Regions from separate parts of the Paraburkholderia sp. JHI2823 genome, predicted to be linked through region 2. Evidence: predicted binding sites of a transcription regulator. Region 2 holds the regulator's gene; each other region holds the start of a gene.

Region 1 (3,275 bases), on a different contig from region 2:
GCGCACGAGGCGTAGACCATCGTCTTGTAGCCGAACAGCGGCTTCTTGCAGAACGTGGCCATCACTTCCGAATAGATGCCGAACGCCGGCAGCACGAGGATGTACACCTCGGGGTGGCCCCACGCCCAGATCAGATTCAGGTACAGCATGGCGTTGCCGCCCAGCTCGTTCGTGAAGAAGTGCGTGCCGACATAGCGGTCGAGGCCGAGCAGCGCCACCGCGATGGTGAGGATCGGGAACGTTGCCATGATCAGCACGTTCGAGCACAGCGCCGTCCACGTGAACACCGGCATCTTCATGAGCGTCATGCCCGGCGCGCGCATCTTGATGATCGTGACGAAGAAGTTCACGCCCGTGATCAAGGTACCGACGCCGGAAAGCTGGACCGCCCAGATGTAATAGTCGACCCCCACGTCCGGACTGAACTGCAGTTCGGAAAGCGGCGGATACGCGAGCCAGCCCACCTTCGCGAACTCGCCGACCACGAGCGACACGTTGATGAGGATCGCGCTGATCGCCGTCATCCAGAACGAGAGCGAGTTCAGGAACGGGAACGCCACGTCGCGCGCGCCGATCTGCAGGGGCACGACGAGGTTGAAGAAACCGACCATGAGCGCCATCGCCATGAAGAAGATCATGATGACGCCGTGCGCCGTGAAGATCTGGTCGAAGTGATGCGGCGGCAGATAGCCGGGCGAACCGAACGCCATGGCCTGCTGGATCCGCATCATGACCGCGTCGGCGAAGCCGCGCACGAGCATGAGCACCGCCACGATCATGTACATCACGCCGATACGCTTGTGGTCCACGCTCGTGAGCCACTCGGTCCAGATGTACTTCCACTTGCCGGTCACGGTAACGAGACCGAGCACGCCGAGAACGATCAGCGCCATGAACGCCGCCGCGCCCATGATGATGGGCTGATCGAACGGGATCGCCTCTAATGTGAGTTTTCCGAACATGCTGCTTACCCCTTGGTCACGCACGACGGGTCACTGAAGTTCGTGACGTGGCCGTTGTTGTACTTCGCGATGATGTTGTTGAAGAGCTTCGGGTCGACCGTCGAGAAGTACTGCACGGGCGCCTTCTCCTGCGGCTGCGCGACCGTTGCGTACTTGTCCATCGACAGCTGGATCGACGACGCCTTCACCTTCTGCACCCACGAGTCGAAATCCTGCTGGCTCATGGCGAGCGTGCGGAACTTCATATCGGAAAAGCCCTTGCCGCTGTAGTTCGACGAGAGGCCGTCGAAATCGCCCGCTTCGTCGGCGATCAGGTGCAGGCGCGTTTGCATGCCCGCCATGGCGTACACCTGGCTGCCAAGCTGCGGGATGAAGAACGAGTTCATCACCGAGTCCGACGTGATGCGGAAGTTGACCGGCGTGCCGACCGGCACGGCCAGCTGGTTCACCGAGGCAATGCCAAGGTCCGGGTAGACGAACAGCCACTTCCAGTCGAGCGCGACGACCTCGACGTTGATGGGCTTCACGCTCGACTCCAGCGGCTTGTACGGGTCGAGCTCGTGACAGGTGCGCCAGGTGAGGACCGCAAGGAAAAGGATGATGGCGGAGGGAATGGCCCACACCACCACTTCGATCGCCGTGGAATGGGCCCACTTCGGCGCGTAGGTCGCGTTGCGGTTGGAGGCCCGGTAACGCCACGCGAACAGGAGCGTCAGGATGATGACGGGCACCACGACCAGCAGCATGGCCCATGTGGCCGTGGCGATGAGCGATCTTTCGGCCACGCCCACGCTGCCCTTCGGGTCCAGCAGGGCAAAATTGCCGCTGCACCCTGCAAGAGAAACGAGCAGCCCGCTGCCGAGGGGGATTAACCACCTTTTAAAGACTCTTCTGTCTTTCATGTTTGCCTGTTCCGTTGTCCACCAAAACGCCTAACACCCAACACATTTGCATCGCAAACTCGCCACGCAAAATGCTCCCGTATCGTATTCAGCGCGATTCTACGGAAAGGACAATGCGCGAAATTTGATCTTTGTTAAGGAGTGGCGAGCCGGTTAAAGCTCGCCCAGGCAAGCGCGACGGAAGGCCGCAATTATCTTTCTATCGGCTTTCGGCATCCTGAACAGCCGCCACGGGCCGGGCCGGACTCCCGCTCGGCGGACGGCGAGCGGGCAGGCGATGAAAGCGAGCGAAGAGCGAGCGCAGTCTGCTTCGAAAAACGTCACAAAGTGTCCAGATTCATTCGAATCCCAACACCGGTTTTTTATCTCGCTTTTACCGAAATTCCTGGCATTGGCCAATTATCTTTTTCAACGGGAAATAATTGACTGCAATCAAATAACCGGCTGCTAATTCCTCTGCTGCGCGCATATGCCGCATATCCCGACGCGGCGCTCGAGCGGCTTTTCGTGCGCGCTCGTCGCCGAAGCTCGGCACCGCCCTTCCCTGTCCACTGTTGGCGAAAACCGATCGCATGCGCTATCTTGATAGTCTCTTCCAAGCGCCGCCGCAAGATCGAACCGCCAATCCATGAATTCTGCTTCCAGTGCCTCGCCAGACCGTTCCGCCGAAAAGCAGGAGATTCCCGAAAAGCCGGGCGACTCCTACGTGCAGTCATTCGCGCGCGGGCTTTCGGTGATCCGCGCGTTCAACGCCGAGCATCCCGAGCAGACCCTCACGGACGTCGCCGCCGCCACGGGCCTCACGCGCGCGGGCGCGCGCCGCATCCTGCTCACGCTGCAGACGCTTGGCTACGTCGAGGCCGACGGACGGCTCTTTCGCCTCACCCCGCGCATTCTCGATCTCGGCTTCGCCTATCTCACGTCGATGCCGTTCTGGAATCTCGCCGAGCCGGTGATGGAGGAACTGTCGCAGGAAGTGCACGAAAGCTGCTCGGCAGCCGTGCTCGACCGCACCGAGATCGTTTATGTGCTGCGCGTGCCCACGCACAAGATCATGACGATCAACCTTTCGATCGGCAGCCGCCTGCCCGCGTATTGCACGTCGATGGGGCGCGTGCTGCTCGCCTCGCTGGACGAAGCCGCGCTCGACGAAACGCTCGGCTCCTCGCCGCTCTATGCGCATACCGCGCGCACGGTCACCGACATCGGCGAGCTCAAGAAGATCATCGCTCAGGTGCGCCAGCAAGGCTGGGCCATCGTCGACCAGGAACTGGAAGGCGGCCTCATCTCGATCTCGGCGCCCATCCGCAACCGGCAGGGCCGCGTGATCGCCGCGATGAACATCAGCGGCAATGCGCAGCGCACGTCGGCGAAGCAGATGGTGAAGACCTTTCTCGAACCGCTTCAGCAA
Region 2 (3,275 bases):
GGCGTGGACGATCTCGCGCGCACCGAGATCAACTCGATCGATCCGAAGACCAACTCGGACTATACGGACGTCTACACGCATACCGAGGTCTTCGACAACCTCCACGTGCAGGCGCTGATCAACCAGATCGACGGCCTCGATTCGACGGGCAAGACGAGCGCGCCCGTGCCCACGTTGTTCGGCACGAACTTCCAGACGCTCAGCGTCGCGCAGAAGGCGACGGTCGCGAAGCAAGGCGGGTACCTCGACGCCGACTTCACGCCAGGCCCGCAGGTCGCTGCGGCGATCACGTACCTCGACAACTCGCTCGGGCGCGTGGTCACGGAGTTGAAGCAGCGCAATCTTTATGCCTCGACGCTCATCATCGTGACGGCCAAGCACGGCCAGTCGCCGACCGATCATACGAAGCTGGTGAAGAACGGCGATACGCTGACGGCGCTGCTGGAGGCTAACAATTATCTGGATCCGAACGGCAACTTCGGTCAGAACAATACGAAGACGGGCAGCCTGAACGACGGCACGGGCCTTTCTGGCACCGGCATGGTGCAGACCGACGACGTCGGCCTGATCTGGCTGCGCGACCAGAGCCAGAAAGATGCGGTCGTGAAGACGCTGAAGGCCAACCTGGGCTGCAACGCGCCGGGCATCTGCGCGGACGGCCCGCAAGCGTACATCCTCACCGGCGACCGTCTCGCGGACTGGTTCGGCAATCCTTCGAACGGCCGCACGCCCGATATCGTCGTGCAGCCGAACCCGGGTGTGATCTATACGTCGAGCAAGAAGAAGGATGAAGAGCACGGCGGCAACGCGCCCGACGACAGCCATCTGGGTCTCGTCGTGTCGTTCCCGGGCCTCAAGCACGCCGGCCGCACCGACGACCACTACGTGTTCACGACCCAGGTCGCGCCGACGATCCTGAGCGCGCTCGACCTCGATCCGCGTCTGCTGCACGCGGTGCAGGTCGAAGGCACGCATCGTCTGCCGGGTCTTGGCCTCGACGACGACAAGTAAATCGTTAGCAATCGGCAGCGGCAGTCATCGGGCGTTCGATGGCTGTCGCGCCGCCGGTCCCGCTCAGACCGTCTGCAGCCCTTCGATATCGCAGATGCGAATCAGCTTGCCCTGCGCATCGATCAACCCGCGCTTCTGGAAGCGCGACAGAATCCGGCTGACCGTTTCGAGCGTGATGCCGAGATAGCTGCCCATGTCTTCGCGCGACATGCGCAGGCGGAACTCCGCCTGCGAATAGCCGCGCTGCCAGTTGCGCGACGAGACGTCGAGCAGGAACGCGGCCACGCGCTCTTCGGCGCTGAGCGAGCCCAACACCATCATCTGCGAAGCTTCCTGATTGAACTGGTCGCCCATGAGCCGATGCAGCCGGTCCTGCATCGTGCCGCTTTCGCGGCAAAGCGTCTTGAGCGCGGCGTAGGGCAGCGTGCAGATCGAACTGTCTTCGAGCGCGACCGCGCTGAACGCATGGACGTCGTTGGCAATGCCGTCGAGCCCCAGCGCATCGCCCGCGAGACGCAGTCCCGTGATCTGCTCGCGGCCGTCACGGTTGACGATGAACGTCTTGAGCGAGCCGGAGCGCACGGCGTAGAGATTGTCGAAGCGGTCGCCCGAGCGGTAGAGCGCTTCCCCGCGGCGCACCTTGCGCGCGCCGCAGATCAGGGCCTCGAGCTTGGGAAGCTCTTCCGCCGGCAAGCCTTGCGGCATGCAAAGATGGCGCATTGAGCACCCCGAGCAGCGCGCACTGGGCTGCGTAGCCCCGAGAGGAGCACGACTGCTTTGGCGCACGACGATAGCGGATCCTGCGACGGGTGACAGCATCGGACGACTCCTTCGTTAGCTTATTTTGAAGATTTCGACGCATTGTCACACCATGCGCGTGCGTCAATGTGGTGGCAAAATGCCGCGCACCTGAACCGCGAGCGCTTGCGCCTTGTCACGTAACGGTTTCGCCGGCTATCTCGCCCGCTTGCGCAAACGCAAGCGACGCAAAAACAACACCGCCGATGCACGACCCGCGCGCGCGCTGAAGGTCACTCGGCGCATTGTTCGGCACGGTCCGGTCCGACTGCGGATTTTCCCGAACGAGTTGACTTCGCCGGTATCGCCGGCGCTGCTCCATCCGCAATTTCTTCCGCTGTTGCCGGCCGTCCACATCCGTTGACCGGTCATTTCGACTGTCATGTTAAGCGACGAAAGGCGTGAACGTTGCATTTGGCACCCCCTCGCATTCTGCAGACCATCCGTCAGCTGGTGGACTTCGCATCGATCGCGCCGCACGCACTCATATTCGGCTGGCAGGAAGCAAATCAGGTACTAGAATGCATGGATGCAGGTGAAGCGAAGGCGGTCTGTTCGATCGAAACATTCAGCGGTCGATGTTTCGAGTTCGTCATTGGAGGGTTCCTCATGACGTGCCTGAACGAAAAGATTGTCGGTGCAGCCTTTCTTATGCTGAGCGGTTACGCTTACGCTCAGAGCACCTTCATGAGCGCTCCCGAAACCATGACGCTCGCCAATATCGCGCCGATGCCCATGGAGGTCGTTCCTTCACTGCCAGAACCTCAGGTGTATCTGCACCGTTACGAACTGGAATATCAACAGAATCAGGAAAAGCCGTTTTACGCGCAATTGGAGAATTTTTATAGCGCGCCAATCGCACACGACAAATACCATTACGAGTTCACGAAGTCCGCACACGGCAGCGGGTATGGTGAGCCGCAGGCCGCGCTGCCGTCTTCCGGCTATCTGCACATCGGCCCTTCCACAGCGCCGCAAATTTCGATTCTTCAGGTGCCCGACAGCACGTTGAACATCGGCGCGCAGCCTCAACGCAGGCTCTCGCTCACCATGGACCAATGGGTGTTTTCCGCCACTGCGCGAGTCGCCATTCTTCATTCGCACAGCACTGGCGCGACAGTCACCGTTCGGCGCAGTTTCTAATCGAGCGCGCGAGTTCCGGGCACACATTCGGCCGCGCCTTCAAAGCATTGGCAAGTTCGGAGATCCCGCAGATAAGAATTCGGACTTGGCGTGAGCCGGTATTTCGCACCTGCTTACGTGGTTCGCTCTTCTGCGGCCATTCGGGAACGGGCCATGCTACAGCCATCCCGACCGAACCCAGCCCTGCCCGATGAATCCGCACCATACGCACGATAGGCCCGATACGACCACTACGTCCGATAAGCCCGTCATCATCGAAACCACGCTGCCCGCGCGCCTCGACCGCCTGCCGTGGGGGCGCTTTCATGTGCTCATCGTCGCGG
Region 3 (3,275 bases), on a different contig from region 2:
TGCAATCGAGCGAAGGTCGCCGTGGCGCCATGCGGCCTCGTTCGGGCCATCACGTCAGCATCGACGTCTTCGAAGCGAGCGGCACGAGGAGCAGCGGCAGCACCGTGCGCTGCGCGACGTCGGCCGCGACACTCCCATAGCGCCACCGCCCCCCTTCGTGTCCACCGCGCGTGCCGAGCACCAGCAGGTCCGCGCCCCATTGCAGCGCAGCCTGAACGATCGCGTGCGCCGTTGTCTCGCCATCGTGCCCGGCTTCGAGGATCGCAGCGTCGAAGTCCTCGGGATGCTGCGCGGCCGCCGGGTCGCACGCGAGATACCCCACCCGCACCGCCGTGCCCGGGGCAGCCAGCCTGGCCGCTTCCCGCACGGCGCAAGCGGACGCCGCGCTGCCATCGCTCGCCACGAAGACGCGCCGTGGCGGTGCCGGGCAGTGGCGGGCGGCGGGTGTGGGCAGCAAAAGCACCGGGCACTCCGTTTCGCCCGCGAGCGCGACCGGATTCGCCGGCGCCCCGATGATCAAGTCCGCCTTCCAGTCGCGTACCGCGCGGGCGAGCGCCTCGGTGCGCGCCGCGCTGTCCGGCCCGGCACCGAGGAATTTGCAGTCCGCTTCGATTCCGCGCAACGCGAGCAATTCGCGGGAGGCATCGAGCGTGGCGTCCAGCGTGATCCGATTGAAGAAATGCTGTGAGGCGCGCTTGTCCGCGTCCGCTTCGAGCGCGGCCGGAGCGAGCCCCGCGAGCCGCACGTGCGCGCCTCGTTCGGCCCAGCCCGCCACGCAATCGAGCAGCGCGGCAACGCGCTCCATGCCGGTAAAGAGGACAAAGAGACGGGAGTAAGGCGCAACGTGCTGGACCCTGGCGGCCGCCGTAATCGCTCGTTTCATTTTTTTGCCCCCCTTGATGCAACCGCCTTGCGTTGCGCCTCACGAACGCCGGCCTGCACGAGCGCCCAAAAAAGAAGGCGCCGAGCCGATGCCCCAGCGCCGTAGCGGCGCGCGCCGTGCTCTCGCGCACGGATCGACGCGTCCTCCTTCCCCTCCGTACGACCTCAGGCGCTCACTGGATCTGCAGACGCTTCTGCTCGGCGGGGGCTTTCTTCGGCAGCGTCAGCGAAAGCACGCCATCCTGATACTGCGCAATCGCGGCGCCCTCGTCGATATCGCTGGCGAGCGAGAACGTGCGCGCAAAGGAGCCGCTGTAACGTTCGCGGCGAATGACGCGGTCGCCTTCCTTCTGCTCTGTCTTGCGATCGACCTTCGCGTGGATCGAAACGACATTGCCGTCGATCTTCACGTCGATGTCTTTCTTGTCCACTCCCGGAAGTTCGGCCTTCACCGTATAGGCCTTGTCGTTCTCCGTGACGTCGAGCTTCATCGCCGAGAGTTCGCTCTCCTCGTTGGCGAGCATGCCGCGCATCGGCCGGAACAGCCCCTGGAAGAGGTCCGAAACGGGCTCCATGGAAAACGGGTCATAACGTGTCAGATTGCTCATTGCATTGCCTCCTTTAGGCGTTCGTGGCGCACGAACCCTGCGATGAGTCGCGCCGTATTCAATCTACGCAGGGACGGCGTTATCCGATTGATCTGGCTCAATGACTCCTTTTTCCGAAATCCGCGTTCGCCGAGGCCGATGCACAAGGAGATGCTTGACTCAAATCAAGCGTGACGCGCCCTGCGTTCTTAGACTCGAATCACCAATCCCCGCCCGATGGGGCGGTGCGACCACCCCGTTCGCTGGAGATCACGATGAGCTACAAGACCCTCCTCGTGCATGTGGACACGAGCGCGCGCGCAAACGCGCGACTGTCGCTTGCGCTAAGGCTGGCAGGCCGGTTCGGCGCGCATCTGGATGGACTGTTCGCGACGTTCGAGCCGCAGCCGCGCGACTTCTATGTGATGTCCGGCACTGCCGACTATTACGACACACATCGCAAGCTGCGCCGCGAACAGCGTGGCGCGATCGAGCGGCTCTTTCGTGCCGAACTGACGCGCGTGCAGATCGATGGCGCCTGGCTTGCCTCCGAGGGAGACCCTGTCACGACGGTCATGCTGCACAGCCGGACCGCCGATCTCGTGGTACTCGGGCAACCCGATCCGGACGATCCGGAGTCCTATATTGCCGAACACTTTCCGGAAACCGTCATCCTCGGCGCGGGCGGCCCTGTGCTGCTGATGCCGTACACAGGCACATTCGATTCGATCGGCGAACGCGTGCTCGTGGCCTGGAACGGCAGCCGCGAGGCCGCTCGCGCGGTTCACGACGCCATGCCTTTCATCGCGCGGGCGGCGCATGTGACCATCGTGGCCGCTTCCACGGCCTTTACGCCGGCCGAGTCGCAGGCGTCGTGCGCCGACCTCGCGGCCATGCTTGCGCGCCACGGCGCAACGACGGTCCACATCACGCGGTTCGAGCGCGACGCAGTCGAATCCATCGGCGATGCGTTGCTCAGTTATGCGGCCGATGGCGGTTACGACCTGCTGGTGATGGGCGCCTACGGTCATGCGCGCATTCAGGAGCTCGTATTGGGCGGCGCCACGCGCTCGATCCTTTCGACGATGACGCTGCCGGTGCTCATGTCTCATTGACGGACCGTCGCCCATCACCTTCATTTCCAGGCCGATCCAGGGAGGGCCTGCCATGTACTCGCGCATTCTGGTCGCACTCGATGGCAGCAAGACTGCCTCACACGCCCTCGACACCGCGATCAGACTCGCGCTCGATAACGGCGCGGAACTCCAGGCGCTCTATGTGATCGACCTGCCGGTCATCGCGTACGACGTGCCCGGCTACGATCCCTCGATCGTGCGGGCCGCGTATATCGAGGAAGGCCGCATCATTCTCGGCGATGCACAAGCACGGATGGCGCAGCAGGGCGTGAAAGGCACGTCGCGCCCGGTCGAAGTCGAACTCCCCGCGGAAGATGTGGCGCAATGCATCCAGCGCGTCGCCGCTGAATGGCCGGCCGATCTCATCGTCATGGGCACCCACGGCCGCCGCGGCGTGCGCCGCCTCGTGCTCGGCAGCGTCGCCGAGCGCGTGCTGCGGTGTGCGACCTGTCCCGTGCTGCTCGTGCCGGCGCGCGTGGTGCCAGGTGATGAGCACGAGGGGACCGCACCACACCATGCACGGGTTTCGGCGTGAACTGAGGTGCCCTCGGGAAATGGATTTTTGCGTGCGCCAAAACAGGGAGCCTGAGGCCGGAGCGCGGTGCGCCTCAAGCATCGTCGCCTTCGGGATGTCTCCCGCACCCGTCGTCCGGATCTGCTGGCACATGCG
Region 4 (3,275 bases), on a different contig from region 2:
AAGCGGTTCGGCTCGGTCACGGTCCTGAATGGACATATTCATCAGATCGTTTCCAAGGTGGAAGGGAATGTCACATTCCACACGGCGCGCTCGACCGCCTATCCGCAGCCGACCGCGGGCAATGGCCCTGGACCCGGGCCGCTCAAGGTGGCAAGCGACCAGCTGCCGAAGATGCTCGGCGTAACGAGTATCAAGATCTCGCGCCATCCCCTCGCAATGTCGCTGTCCGACACGACGCTCGCCTGACGTCGCCTCTCGCTCACTCGACAAGGAACCGAGCCATGCTATCCCTCTTGTTTCGTCGTACCTTCGCCATGCTTCGCGCGATCGTGTTACTCACGGCCGCATTCGCCGGTGGATTGCCTGCGCACGCGGAAGAGCCCAATCAAGTCGTCATCAAGAATTTCATGTTTTCGCCCATGGCCATGACGGTCAAGGCGGGCACGACGGTGACCTGGAAGAACATGGATGGCGAACCGCACACCGTCGTCAACGATGCGGGCATATTCCGCTCCGCCGCGCTCGACCAGAACGATACCTATCAGTTCAAATTCGACAAGCCGGGGGTATACAAAGTGTTCTGCGGAATTCATCCCTATATGAAGGCAACCATCACTGTGCAGTAGTCGATGGCTCGACTTCTATTCGGCGCATGGCCCCCGCTGTGCGCCTGAAGCGATTAGCGCACGGGCCTCGCCATGAGATCGTCGAGCAGCGCAGCATACGTTGCGACCAGTTGCCGGTTATGCGGCAGAAAACGCGCGATCTCCGTGCGCTGCCGCTCGCGATACCAGGACGCGTGCGCATCGTATCGTGATCGTGCTCATTTGGTCTTTGTGACTAAATACCGGCGTGATGTTTTCACCAAGGAAGTGATCGACGACTGCGCGAAGTCTTCGCAGGTGTATGCCTGGACTTCGAGGCGCAGCTCGTGGAATTCGACGGGGAGGATGACCACGTCCACCTCTTGGTGAACTACCCGCCGAAGGTTTCCCTGTCGGCAATAGCCTAAAGGGCGTCTCCGGCCGCATGATCCGAAAGAAGAATTAACCCGAGCGTGCGCCGCAGGTTATGGGGTGGCGCGCTACGGTCTCCGCCCTACTTCGCCGGTAGCTGCGGTGGTGCGCCCATCGAGATCGTGCGCCAGTTCGACCCGTGGCGGAACCGAGGGCAGCCGCTAGAATTCGTAGCCTACCTGTGTCCGCACTCCCGTTCCACCCGATCCGGTAACCGACAAAGCGCCGTTTACCAGCCATCTGCCACTCTCGGATCGGTAGGTCACGCCAACGCCGACAGCGCCATAGCCTTTCAGTTGCGCGGCAAACCCAGACTTGCGGCTAATCCTGAGCACTTCAGGGGGGCGGGGAAGGATAGCGCGGACGGCGTAGACGTCCTTCCAGGGCGCTAATGCGGCGTCCGCTGCTGTCCGTTTCAGGTCCAGTCAACGCCTCCGCGCCCGACCTTGACAGGCAGGCAGAAGCCGGGGTTCATGCATACCGTATGCATCCACGGAAAATATGGCTGATTCAGGTCAATCGCAGGACACCCATCATCTTTAGACTCGGAACACGCGGTGCGCCCCAATGCGCACCGCAATGCTTCGCTGGAGACCGCAATGAGCTACAAGACCATCGTCGTTCACATGGATACGAGCGCATCGGCCAATGCGCGACTCTCGCTCGCGCTCGGGCTGGCTCGCCGGTTCGGCGCCCATCTCGAAGGGCTCTTTGCGCGGTTCGAACCCAACCCGCGCGAGTTCCATGTAATGGGCGGAACGGCTGACTACTACGACACGCATCGCACGCTGCGCCTGGAACAACGCGGCGCGATCGAACGGTTATTCCGCGCAGAAGCATCTCGCGCTCAGGTAGACGGCGCATGGGTTGTCACGCATGGCGATCCCGTTTCGGCAATCATGCAGCGCTGCCGGACAGCGGATCTCGCGATTCTCGGACAGGCCAATCCGGACGATCCGGAATCCTGGATTGCGGATGGATTCCCGGAGAGCATTCTCCTGGGAGCGGGCGGCCCGGTGCTGCTGGTGCCCTATGCGGGCAGGTTCGAGTCGTTCGGCGAACGTGTGCTCATCGCCTGGAATGGAAGCCGGGAAGCGGCCCGCGCGGTTCACGACGCGTTGCCGTTCATCGCGCGAGCGGCGCATGTGATCATCGCTACGGACGAACAGTCGCATGCATCGTGCGACGCGCTGGCCGCCATGCTCGCGCGCCACGGCGCGGCGTCGATCGACATAGCCAAACTAGACAGCCGCGCCGCTCAAGCCGCAGGCGATGCGCTGCTGAACCAGGCCGCCGATGGCGCGTGCGACCTGCTCGTAATGGGCGCGTATGGCCACGCACGGCTTCAGGAACTGGTCCTGGGCGGCGCGACGCGAACCCTACTCTCCGCGATGACACTGCCGGTTCTGATGTCTCACTGAGTGAGCGGCGCGCGCGTCGCGCCGGTCGGATGAGATCGCGCGAGGCCAAGCGCGCGCACGATCCCCGGCGCAAGCGGAAGCCGCCGGGGCACGACGCACGCCCTTACATCGGCGAGAACACCACCGGGTATCCGAGATGGTCTTCGACGCCCTTGACGCCGGCTACACGCCCGGCCGCGACCAATATCGCCTTGCGCTCCTCTTCCGAGTTCACCGTGCCCCAGAGATGAACGATCCCTTCCTTGACGACGACGTTCTCCGTGGCCATCGCCCAGCGATGCCCGTCCAGTGCGTGAAGCACCTCGCGCTGAATGGCCTCGTCGGAAGCGACTGCCGCCGGATCGGGCTGCGCCGCGCTCGCCAGCGCGCGGATCAGATTCGCGCGGCTCACGATGCCCACGAGCTTGCCCTGGTCCAGCACCGGCACGCGCTTGATATGGTGGCGCTCCAGCAGGTCGGCGATCTCGCTCAGTTCCGCTTGCGGCGAGACGTAAATGACATTGCTCGTCATGAGATCCCTGACCTTCACGGCATTTTCTTTCAGGTACTCGCTTGCGAGCTTGCGAGTCGAGTGGAGGAATTCGCCCAGCCAGCTGCGCTGCGGCTTGCCCGTGCCCGTTTCCACGCGATGCAGCAAATCGCCCTCGCTCAGAATGCCGACAACTGCGCCGCTGTCGTCGACGACCGGGATGCCACTCACGTGATGTCGCGTGAGCAGCGTCGCGGCCTCGAAGACCGTCGCGTCGGGACGCACACTGACGACGTCCGTGGTCATGATGTCCGAAGCTTGCATGAGTTCCTCCGTTACCGGCCAACGCCGTAATGGAACTCAATTTAG

The links. The regulator FNR, encoded in region 2, switches genes on or off when oxygen is low (the NO sensors DNR and NnrR bind a similar motif). The targets are predictions, from matches to a motif close to TTGATNNNNATCAA.
Region 1: cyoA (ubiquinol oxidase subunit II) is a predicted target of FNR. The motif match lies at 1,989-2,002, and genes of this name have one in related genera.
Region 3: VSR34_RS31145 (universal stress protein) is a predicted target of FNR. The motif match lies at 1,645-1,658, and genes of this name have one in related genera.
Region 4: VSR34_RS30870 (universal stress protein) is a predicted target of FNR. The motif match lies at 1,522-1,535, and genes of this name have one in related genera.

Annotation. Positions count from the first base shown of each region.
Region 1 is NZ_JAYMRY010000016.1:112,343-115,617, reverse strand. Features, by position in the region: gene cyoB (cytochrome o ubiquinol oxidase subunit I) at 1-962, opposite strand, end outside; gene cyoA (ubiquinol oxidase subunit II) at 968-1,864, opposite strand; gene VSR34_RS19025 (IclR family transcriptional regulator) at 2,493-3,275, shown strand, end outside.
Region 2 is NZ_JAYMRY010000007.1:106,189-109,463, forward strand. Features, by position in the region: gene VSR34_RS10745 (alkaline phosphatase family protein) at 1-1,011, shown strand, start outside; gene fnr (fumarate/nitrate reduction transcriptional regulator Fnr) at 1,075-1,830, opposite strand; gene VSR34_RS10755 (hypothetical protein) at 2,218-2,952, shown strand; gene VSR34_RS10760 (MFS transporter) at 3,143-3,275, shown strand, end outside.
Region 3 is NZ_JAYMRY010000042.1:48,758-52,032, forward strand. Features, by position in the region: gene VSR34_RS31135 (universal stress protein) at 50-883, opposite strand; gene VSR34_RS31140 (Hsp20/alpha crystallin family protein) at 1,056-1,490, opposite strand; gene VSR34_RS31145 (universal stress protein) at 1,745-2,584, shown strand; gene VSR34_RS31150 (universal stress protein) at 2,637-3,140, shown strand.
Region 4 is NZ_JAYMRY010000041.1:60,241-63,515, reverse strand. Features, by position in the region: gene VSR34_RS30890 (metallophosphoesterase) at 1-246, shown strand, start outside; gene VSR34_RS30885 (cupredoxin family copper-binding protein) at 315-626, shown strand; partial or broken gene tnpA (IS200/IS605 family transposase) at 771-1,150, shown strand; gene VSR34_RS30875 (YadA-like family protein) at 1,178-1,351, opposite strand; gene VSR34_RS30870 (universal stress protein) at 1,616-2,437, shown strand; gene VSR34_RS30865 (CBS domain-containing protein) at 2,541-3,230, opposite strand.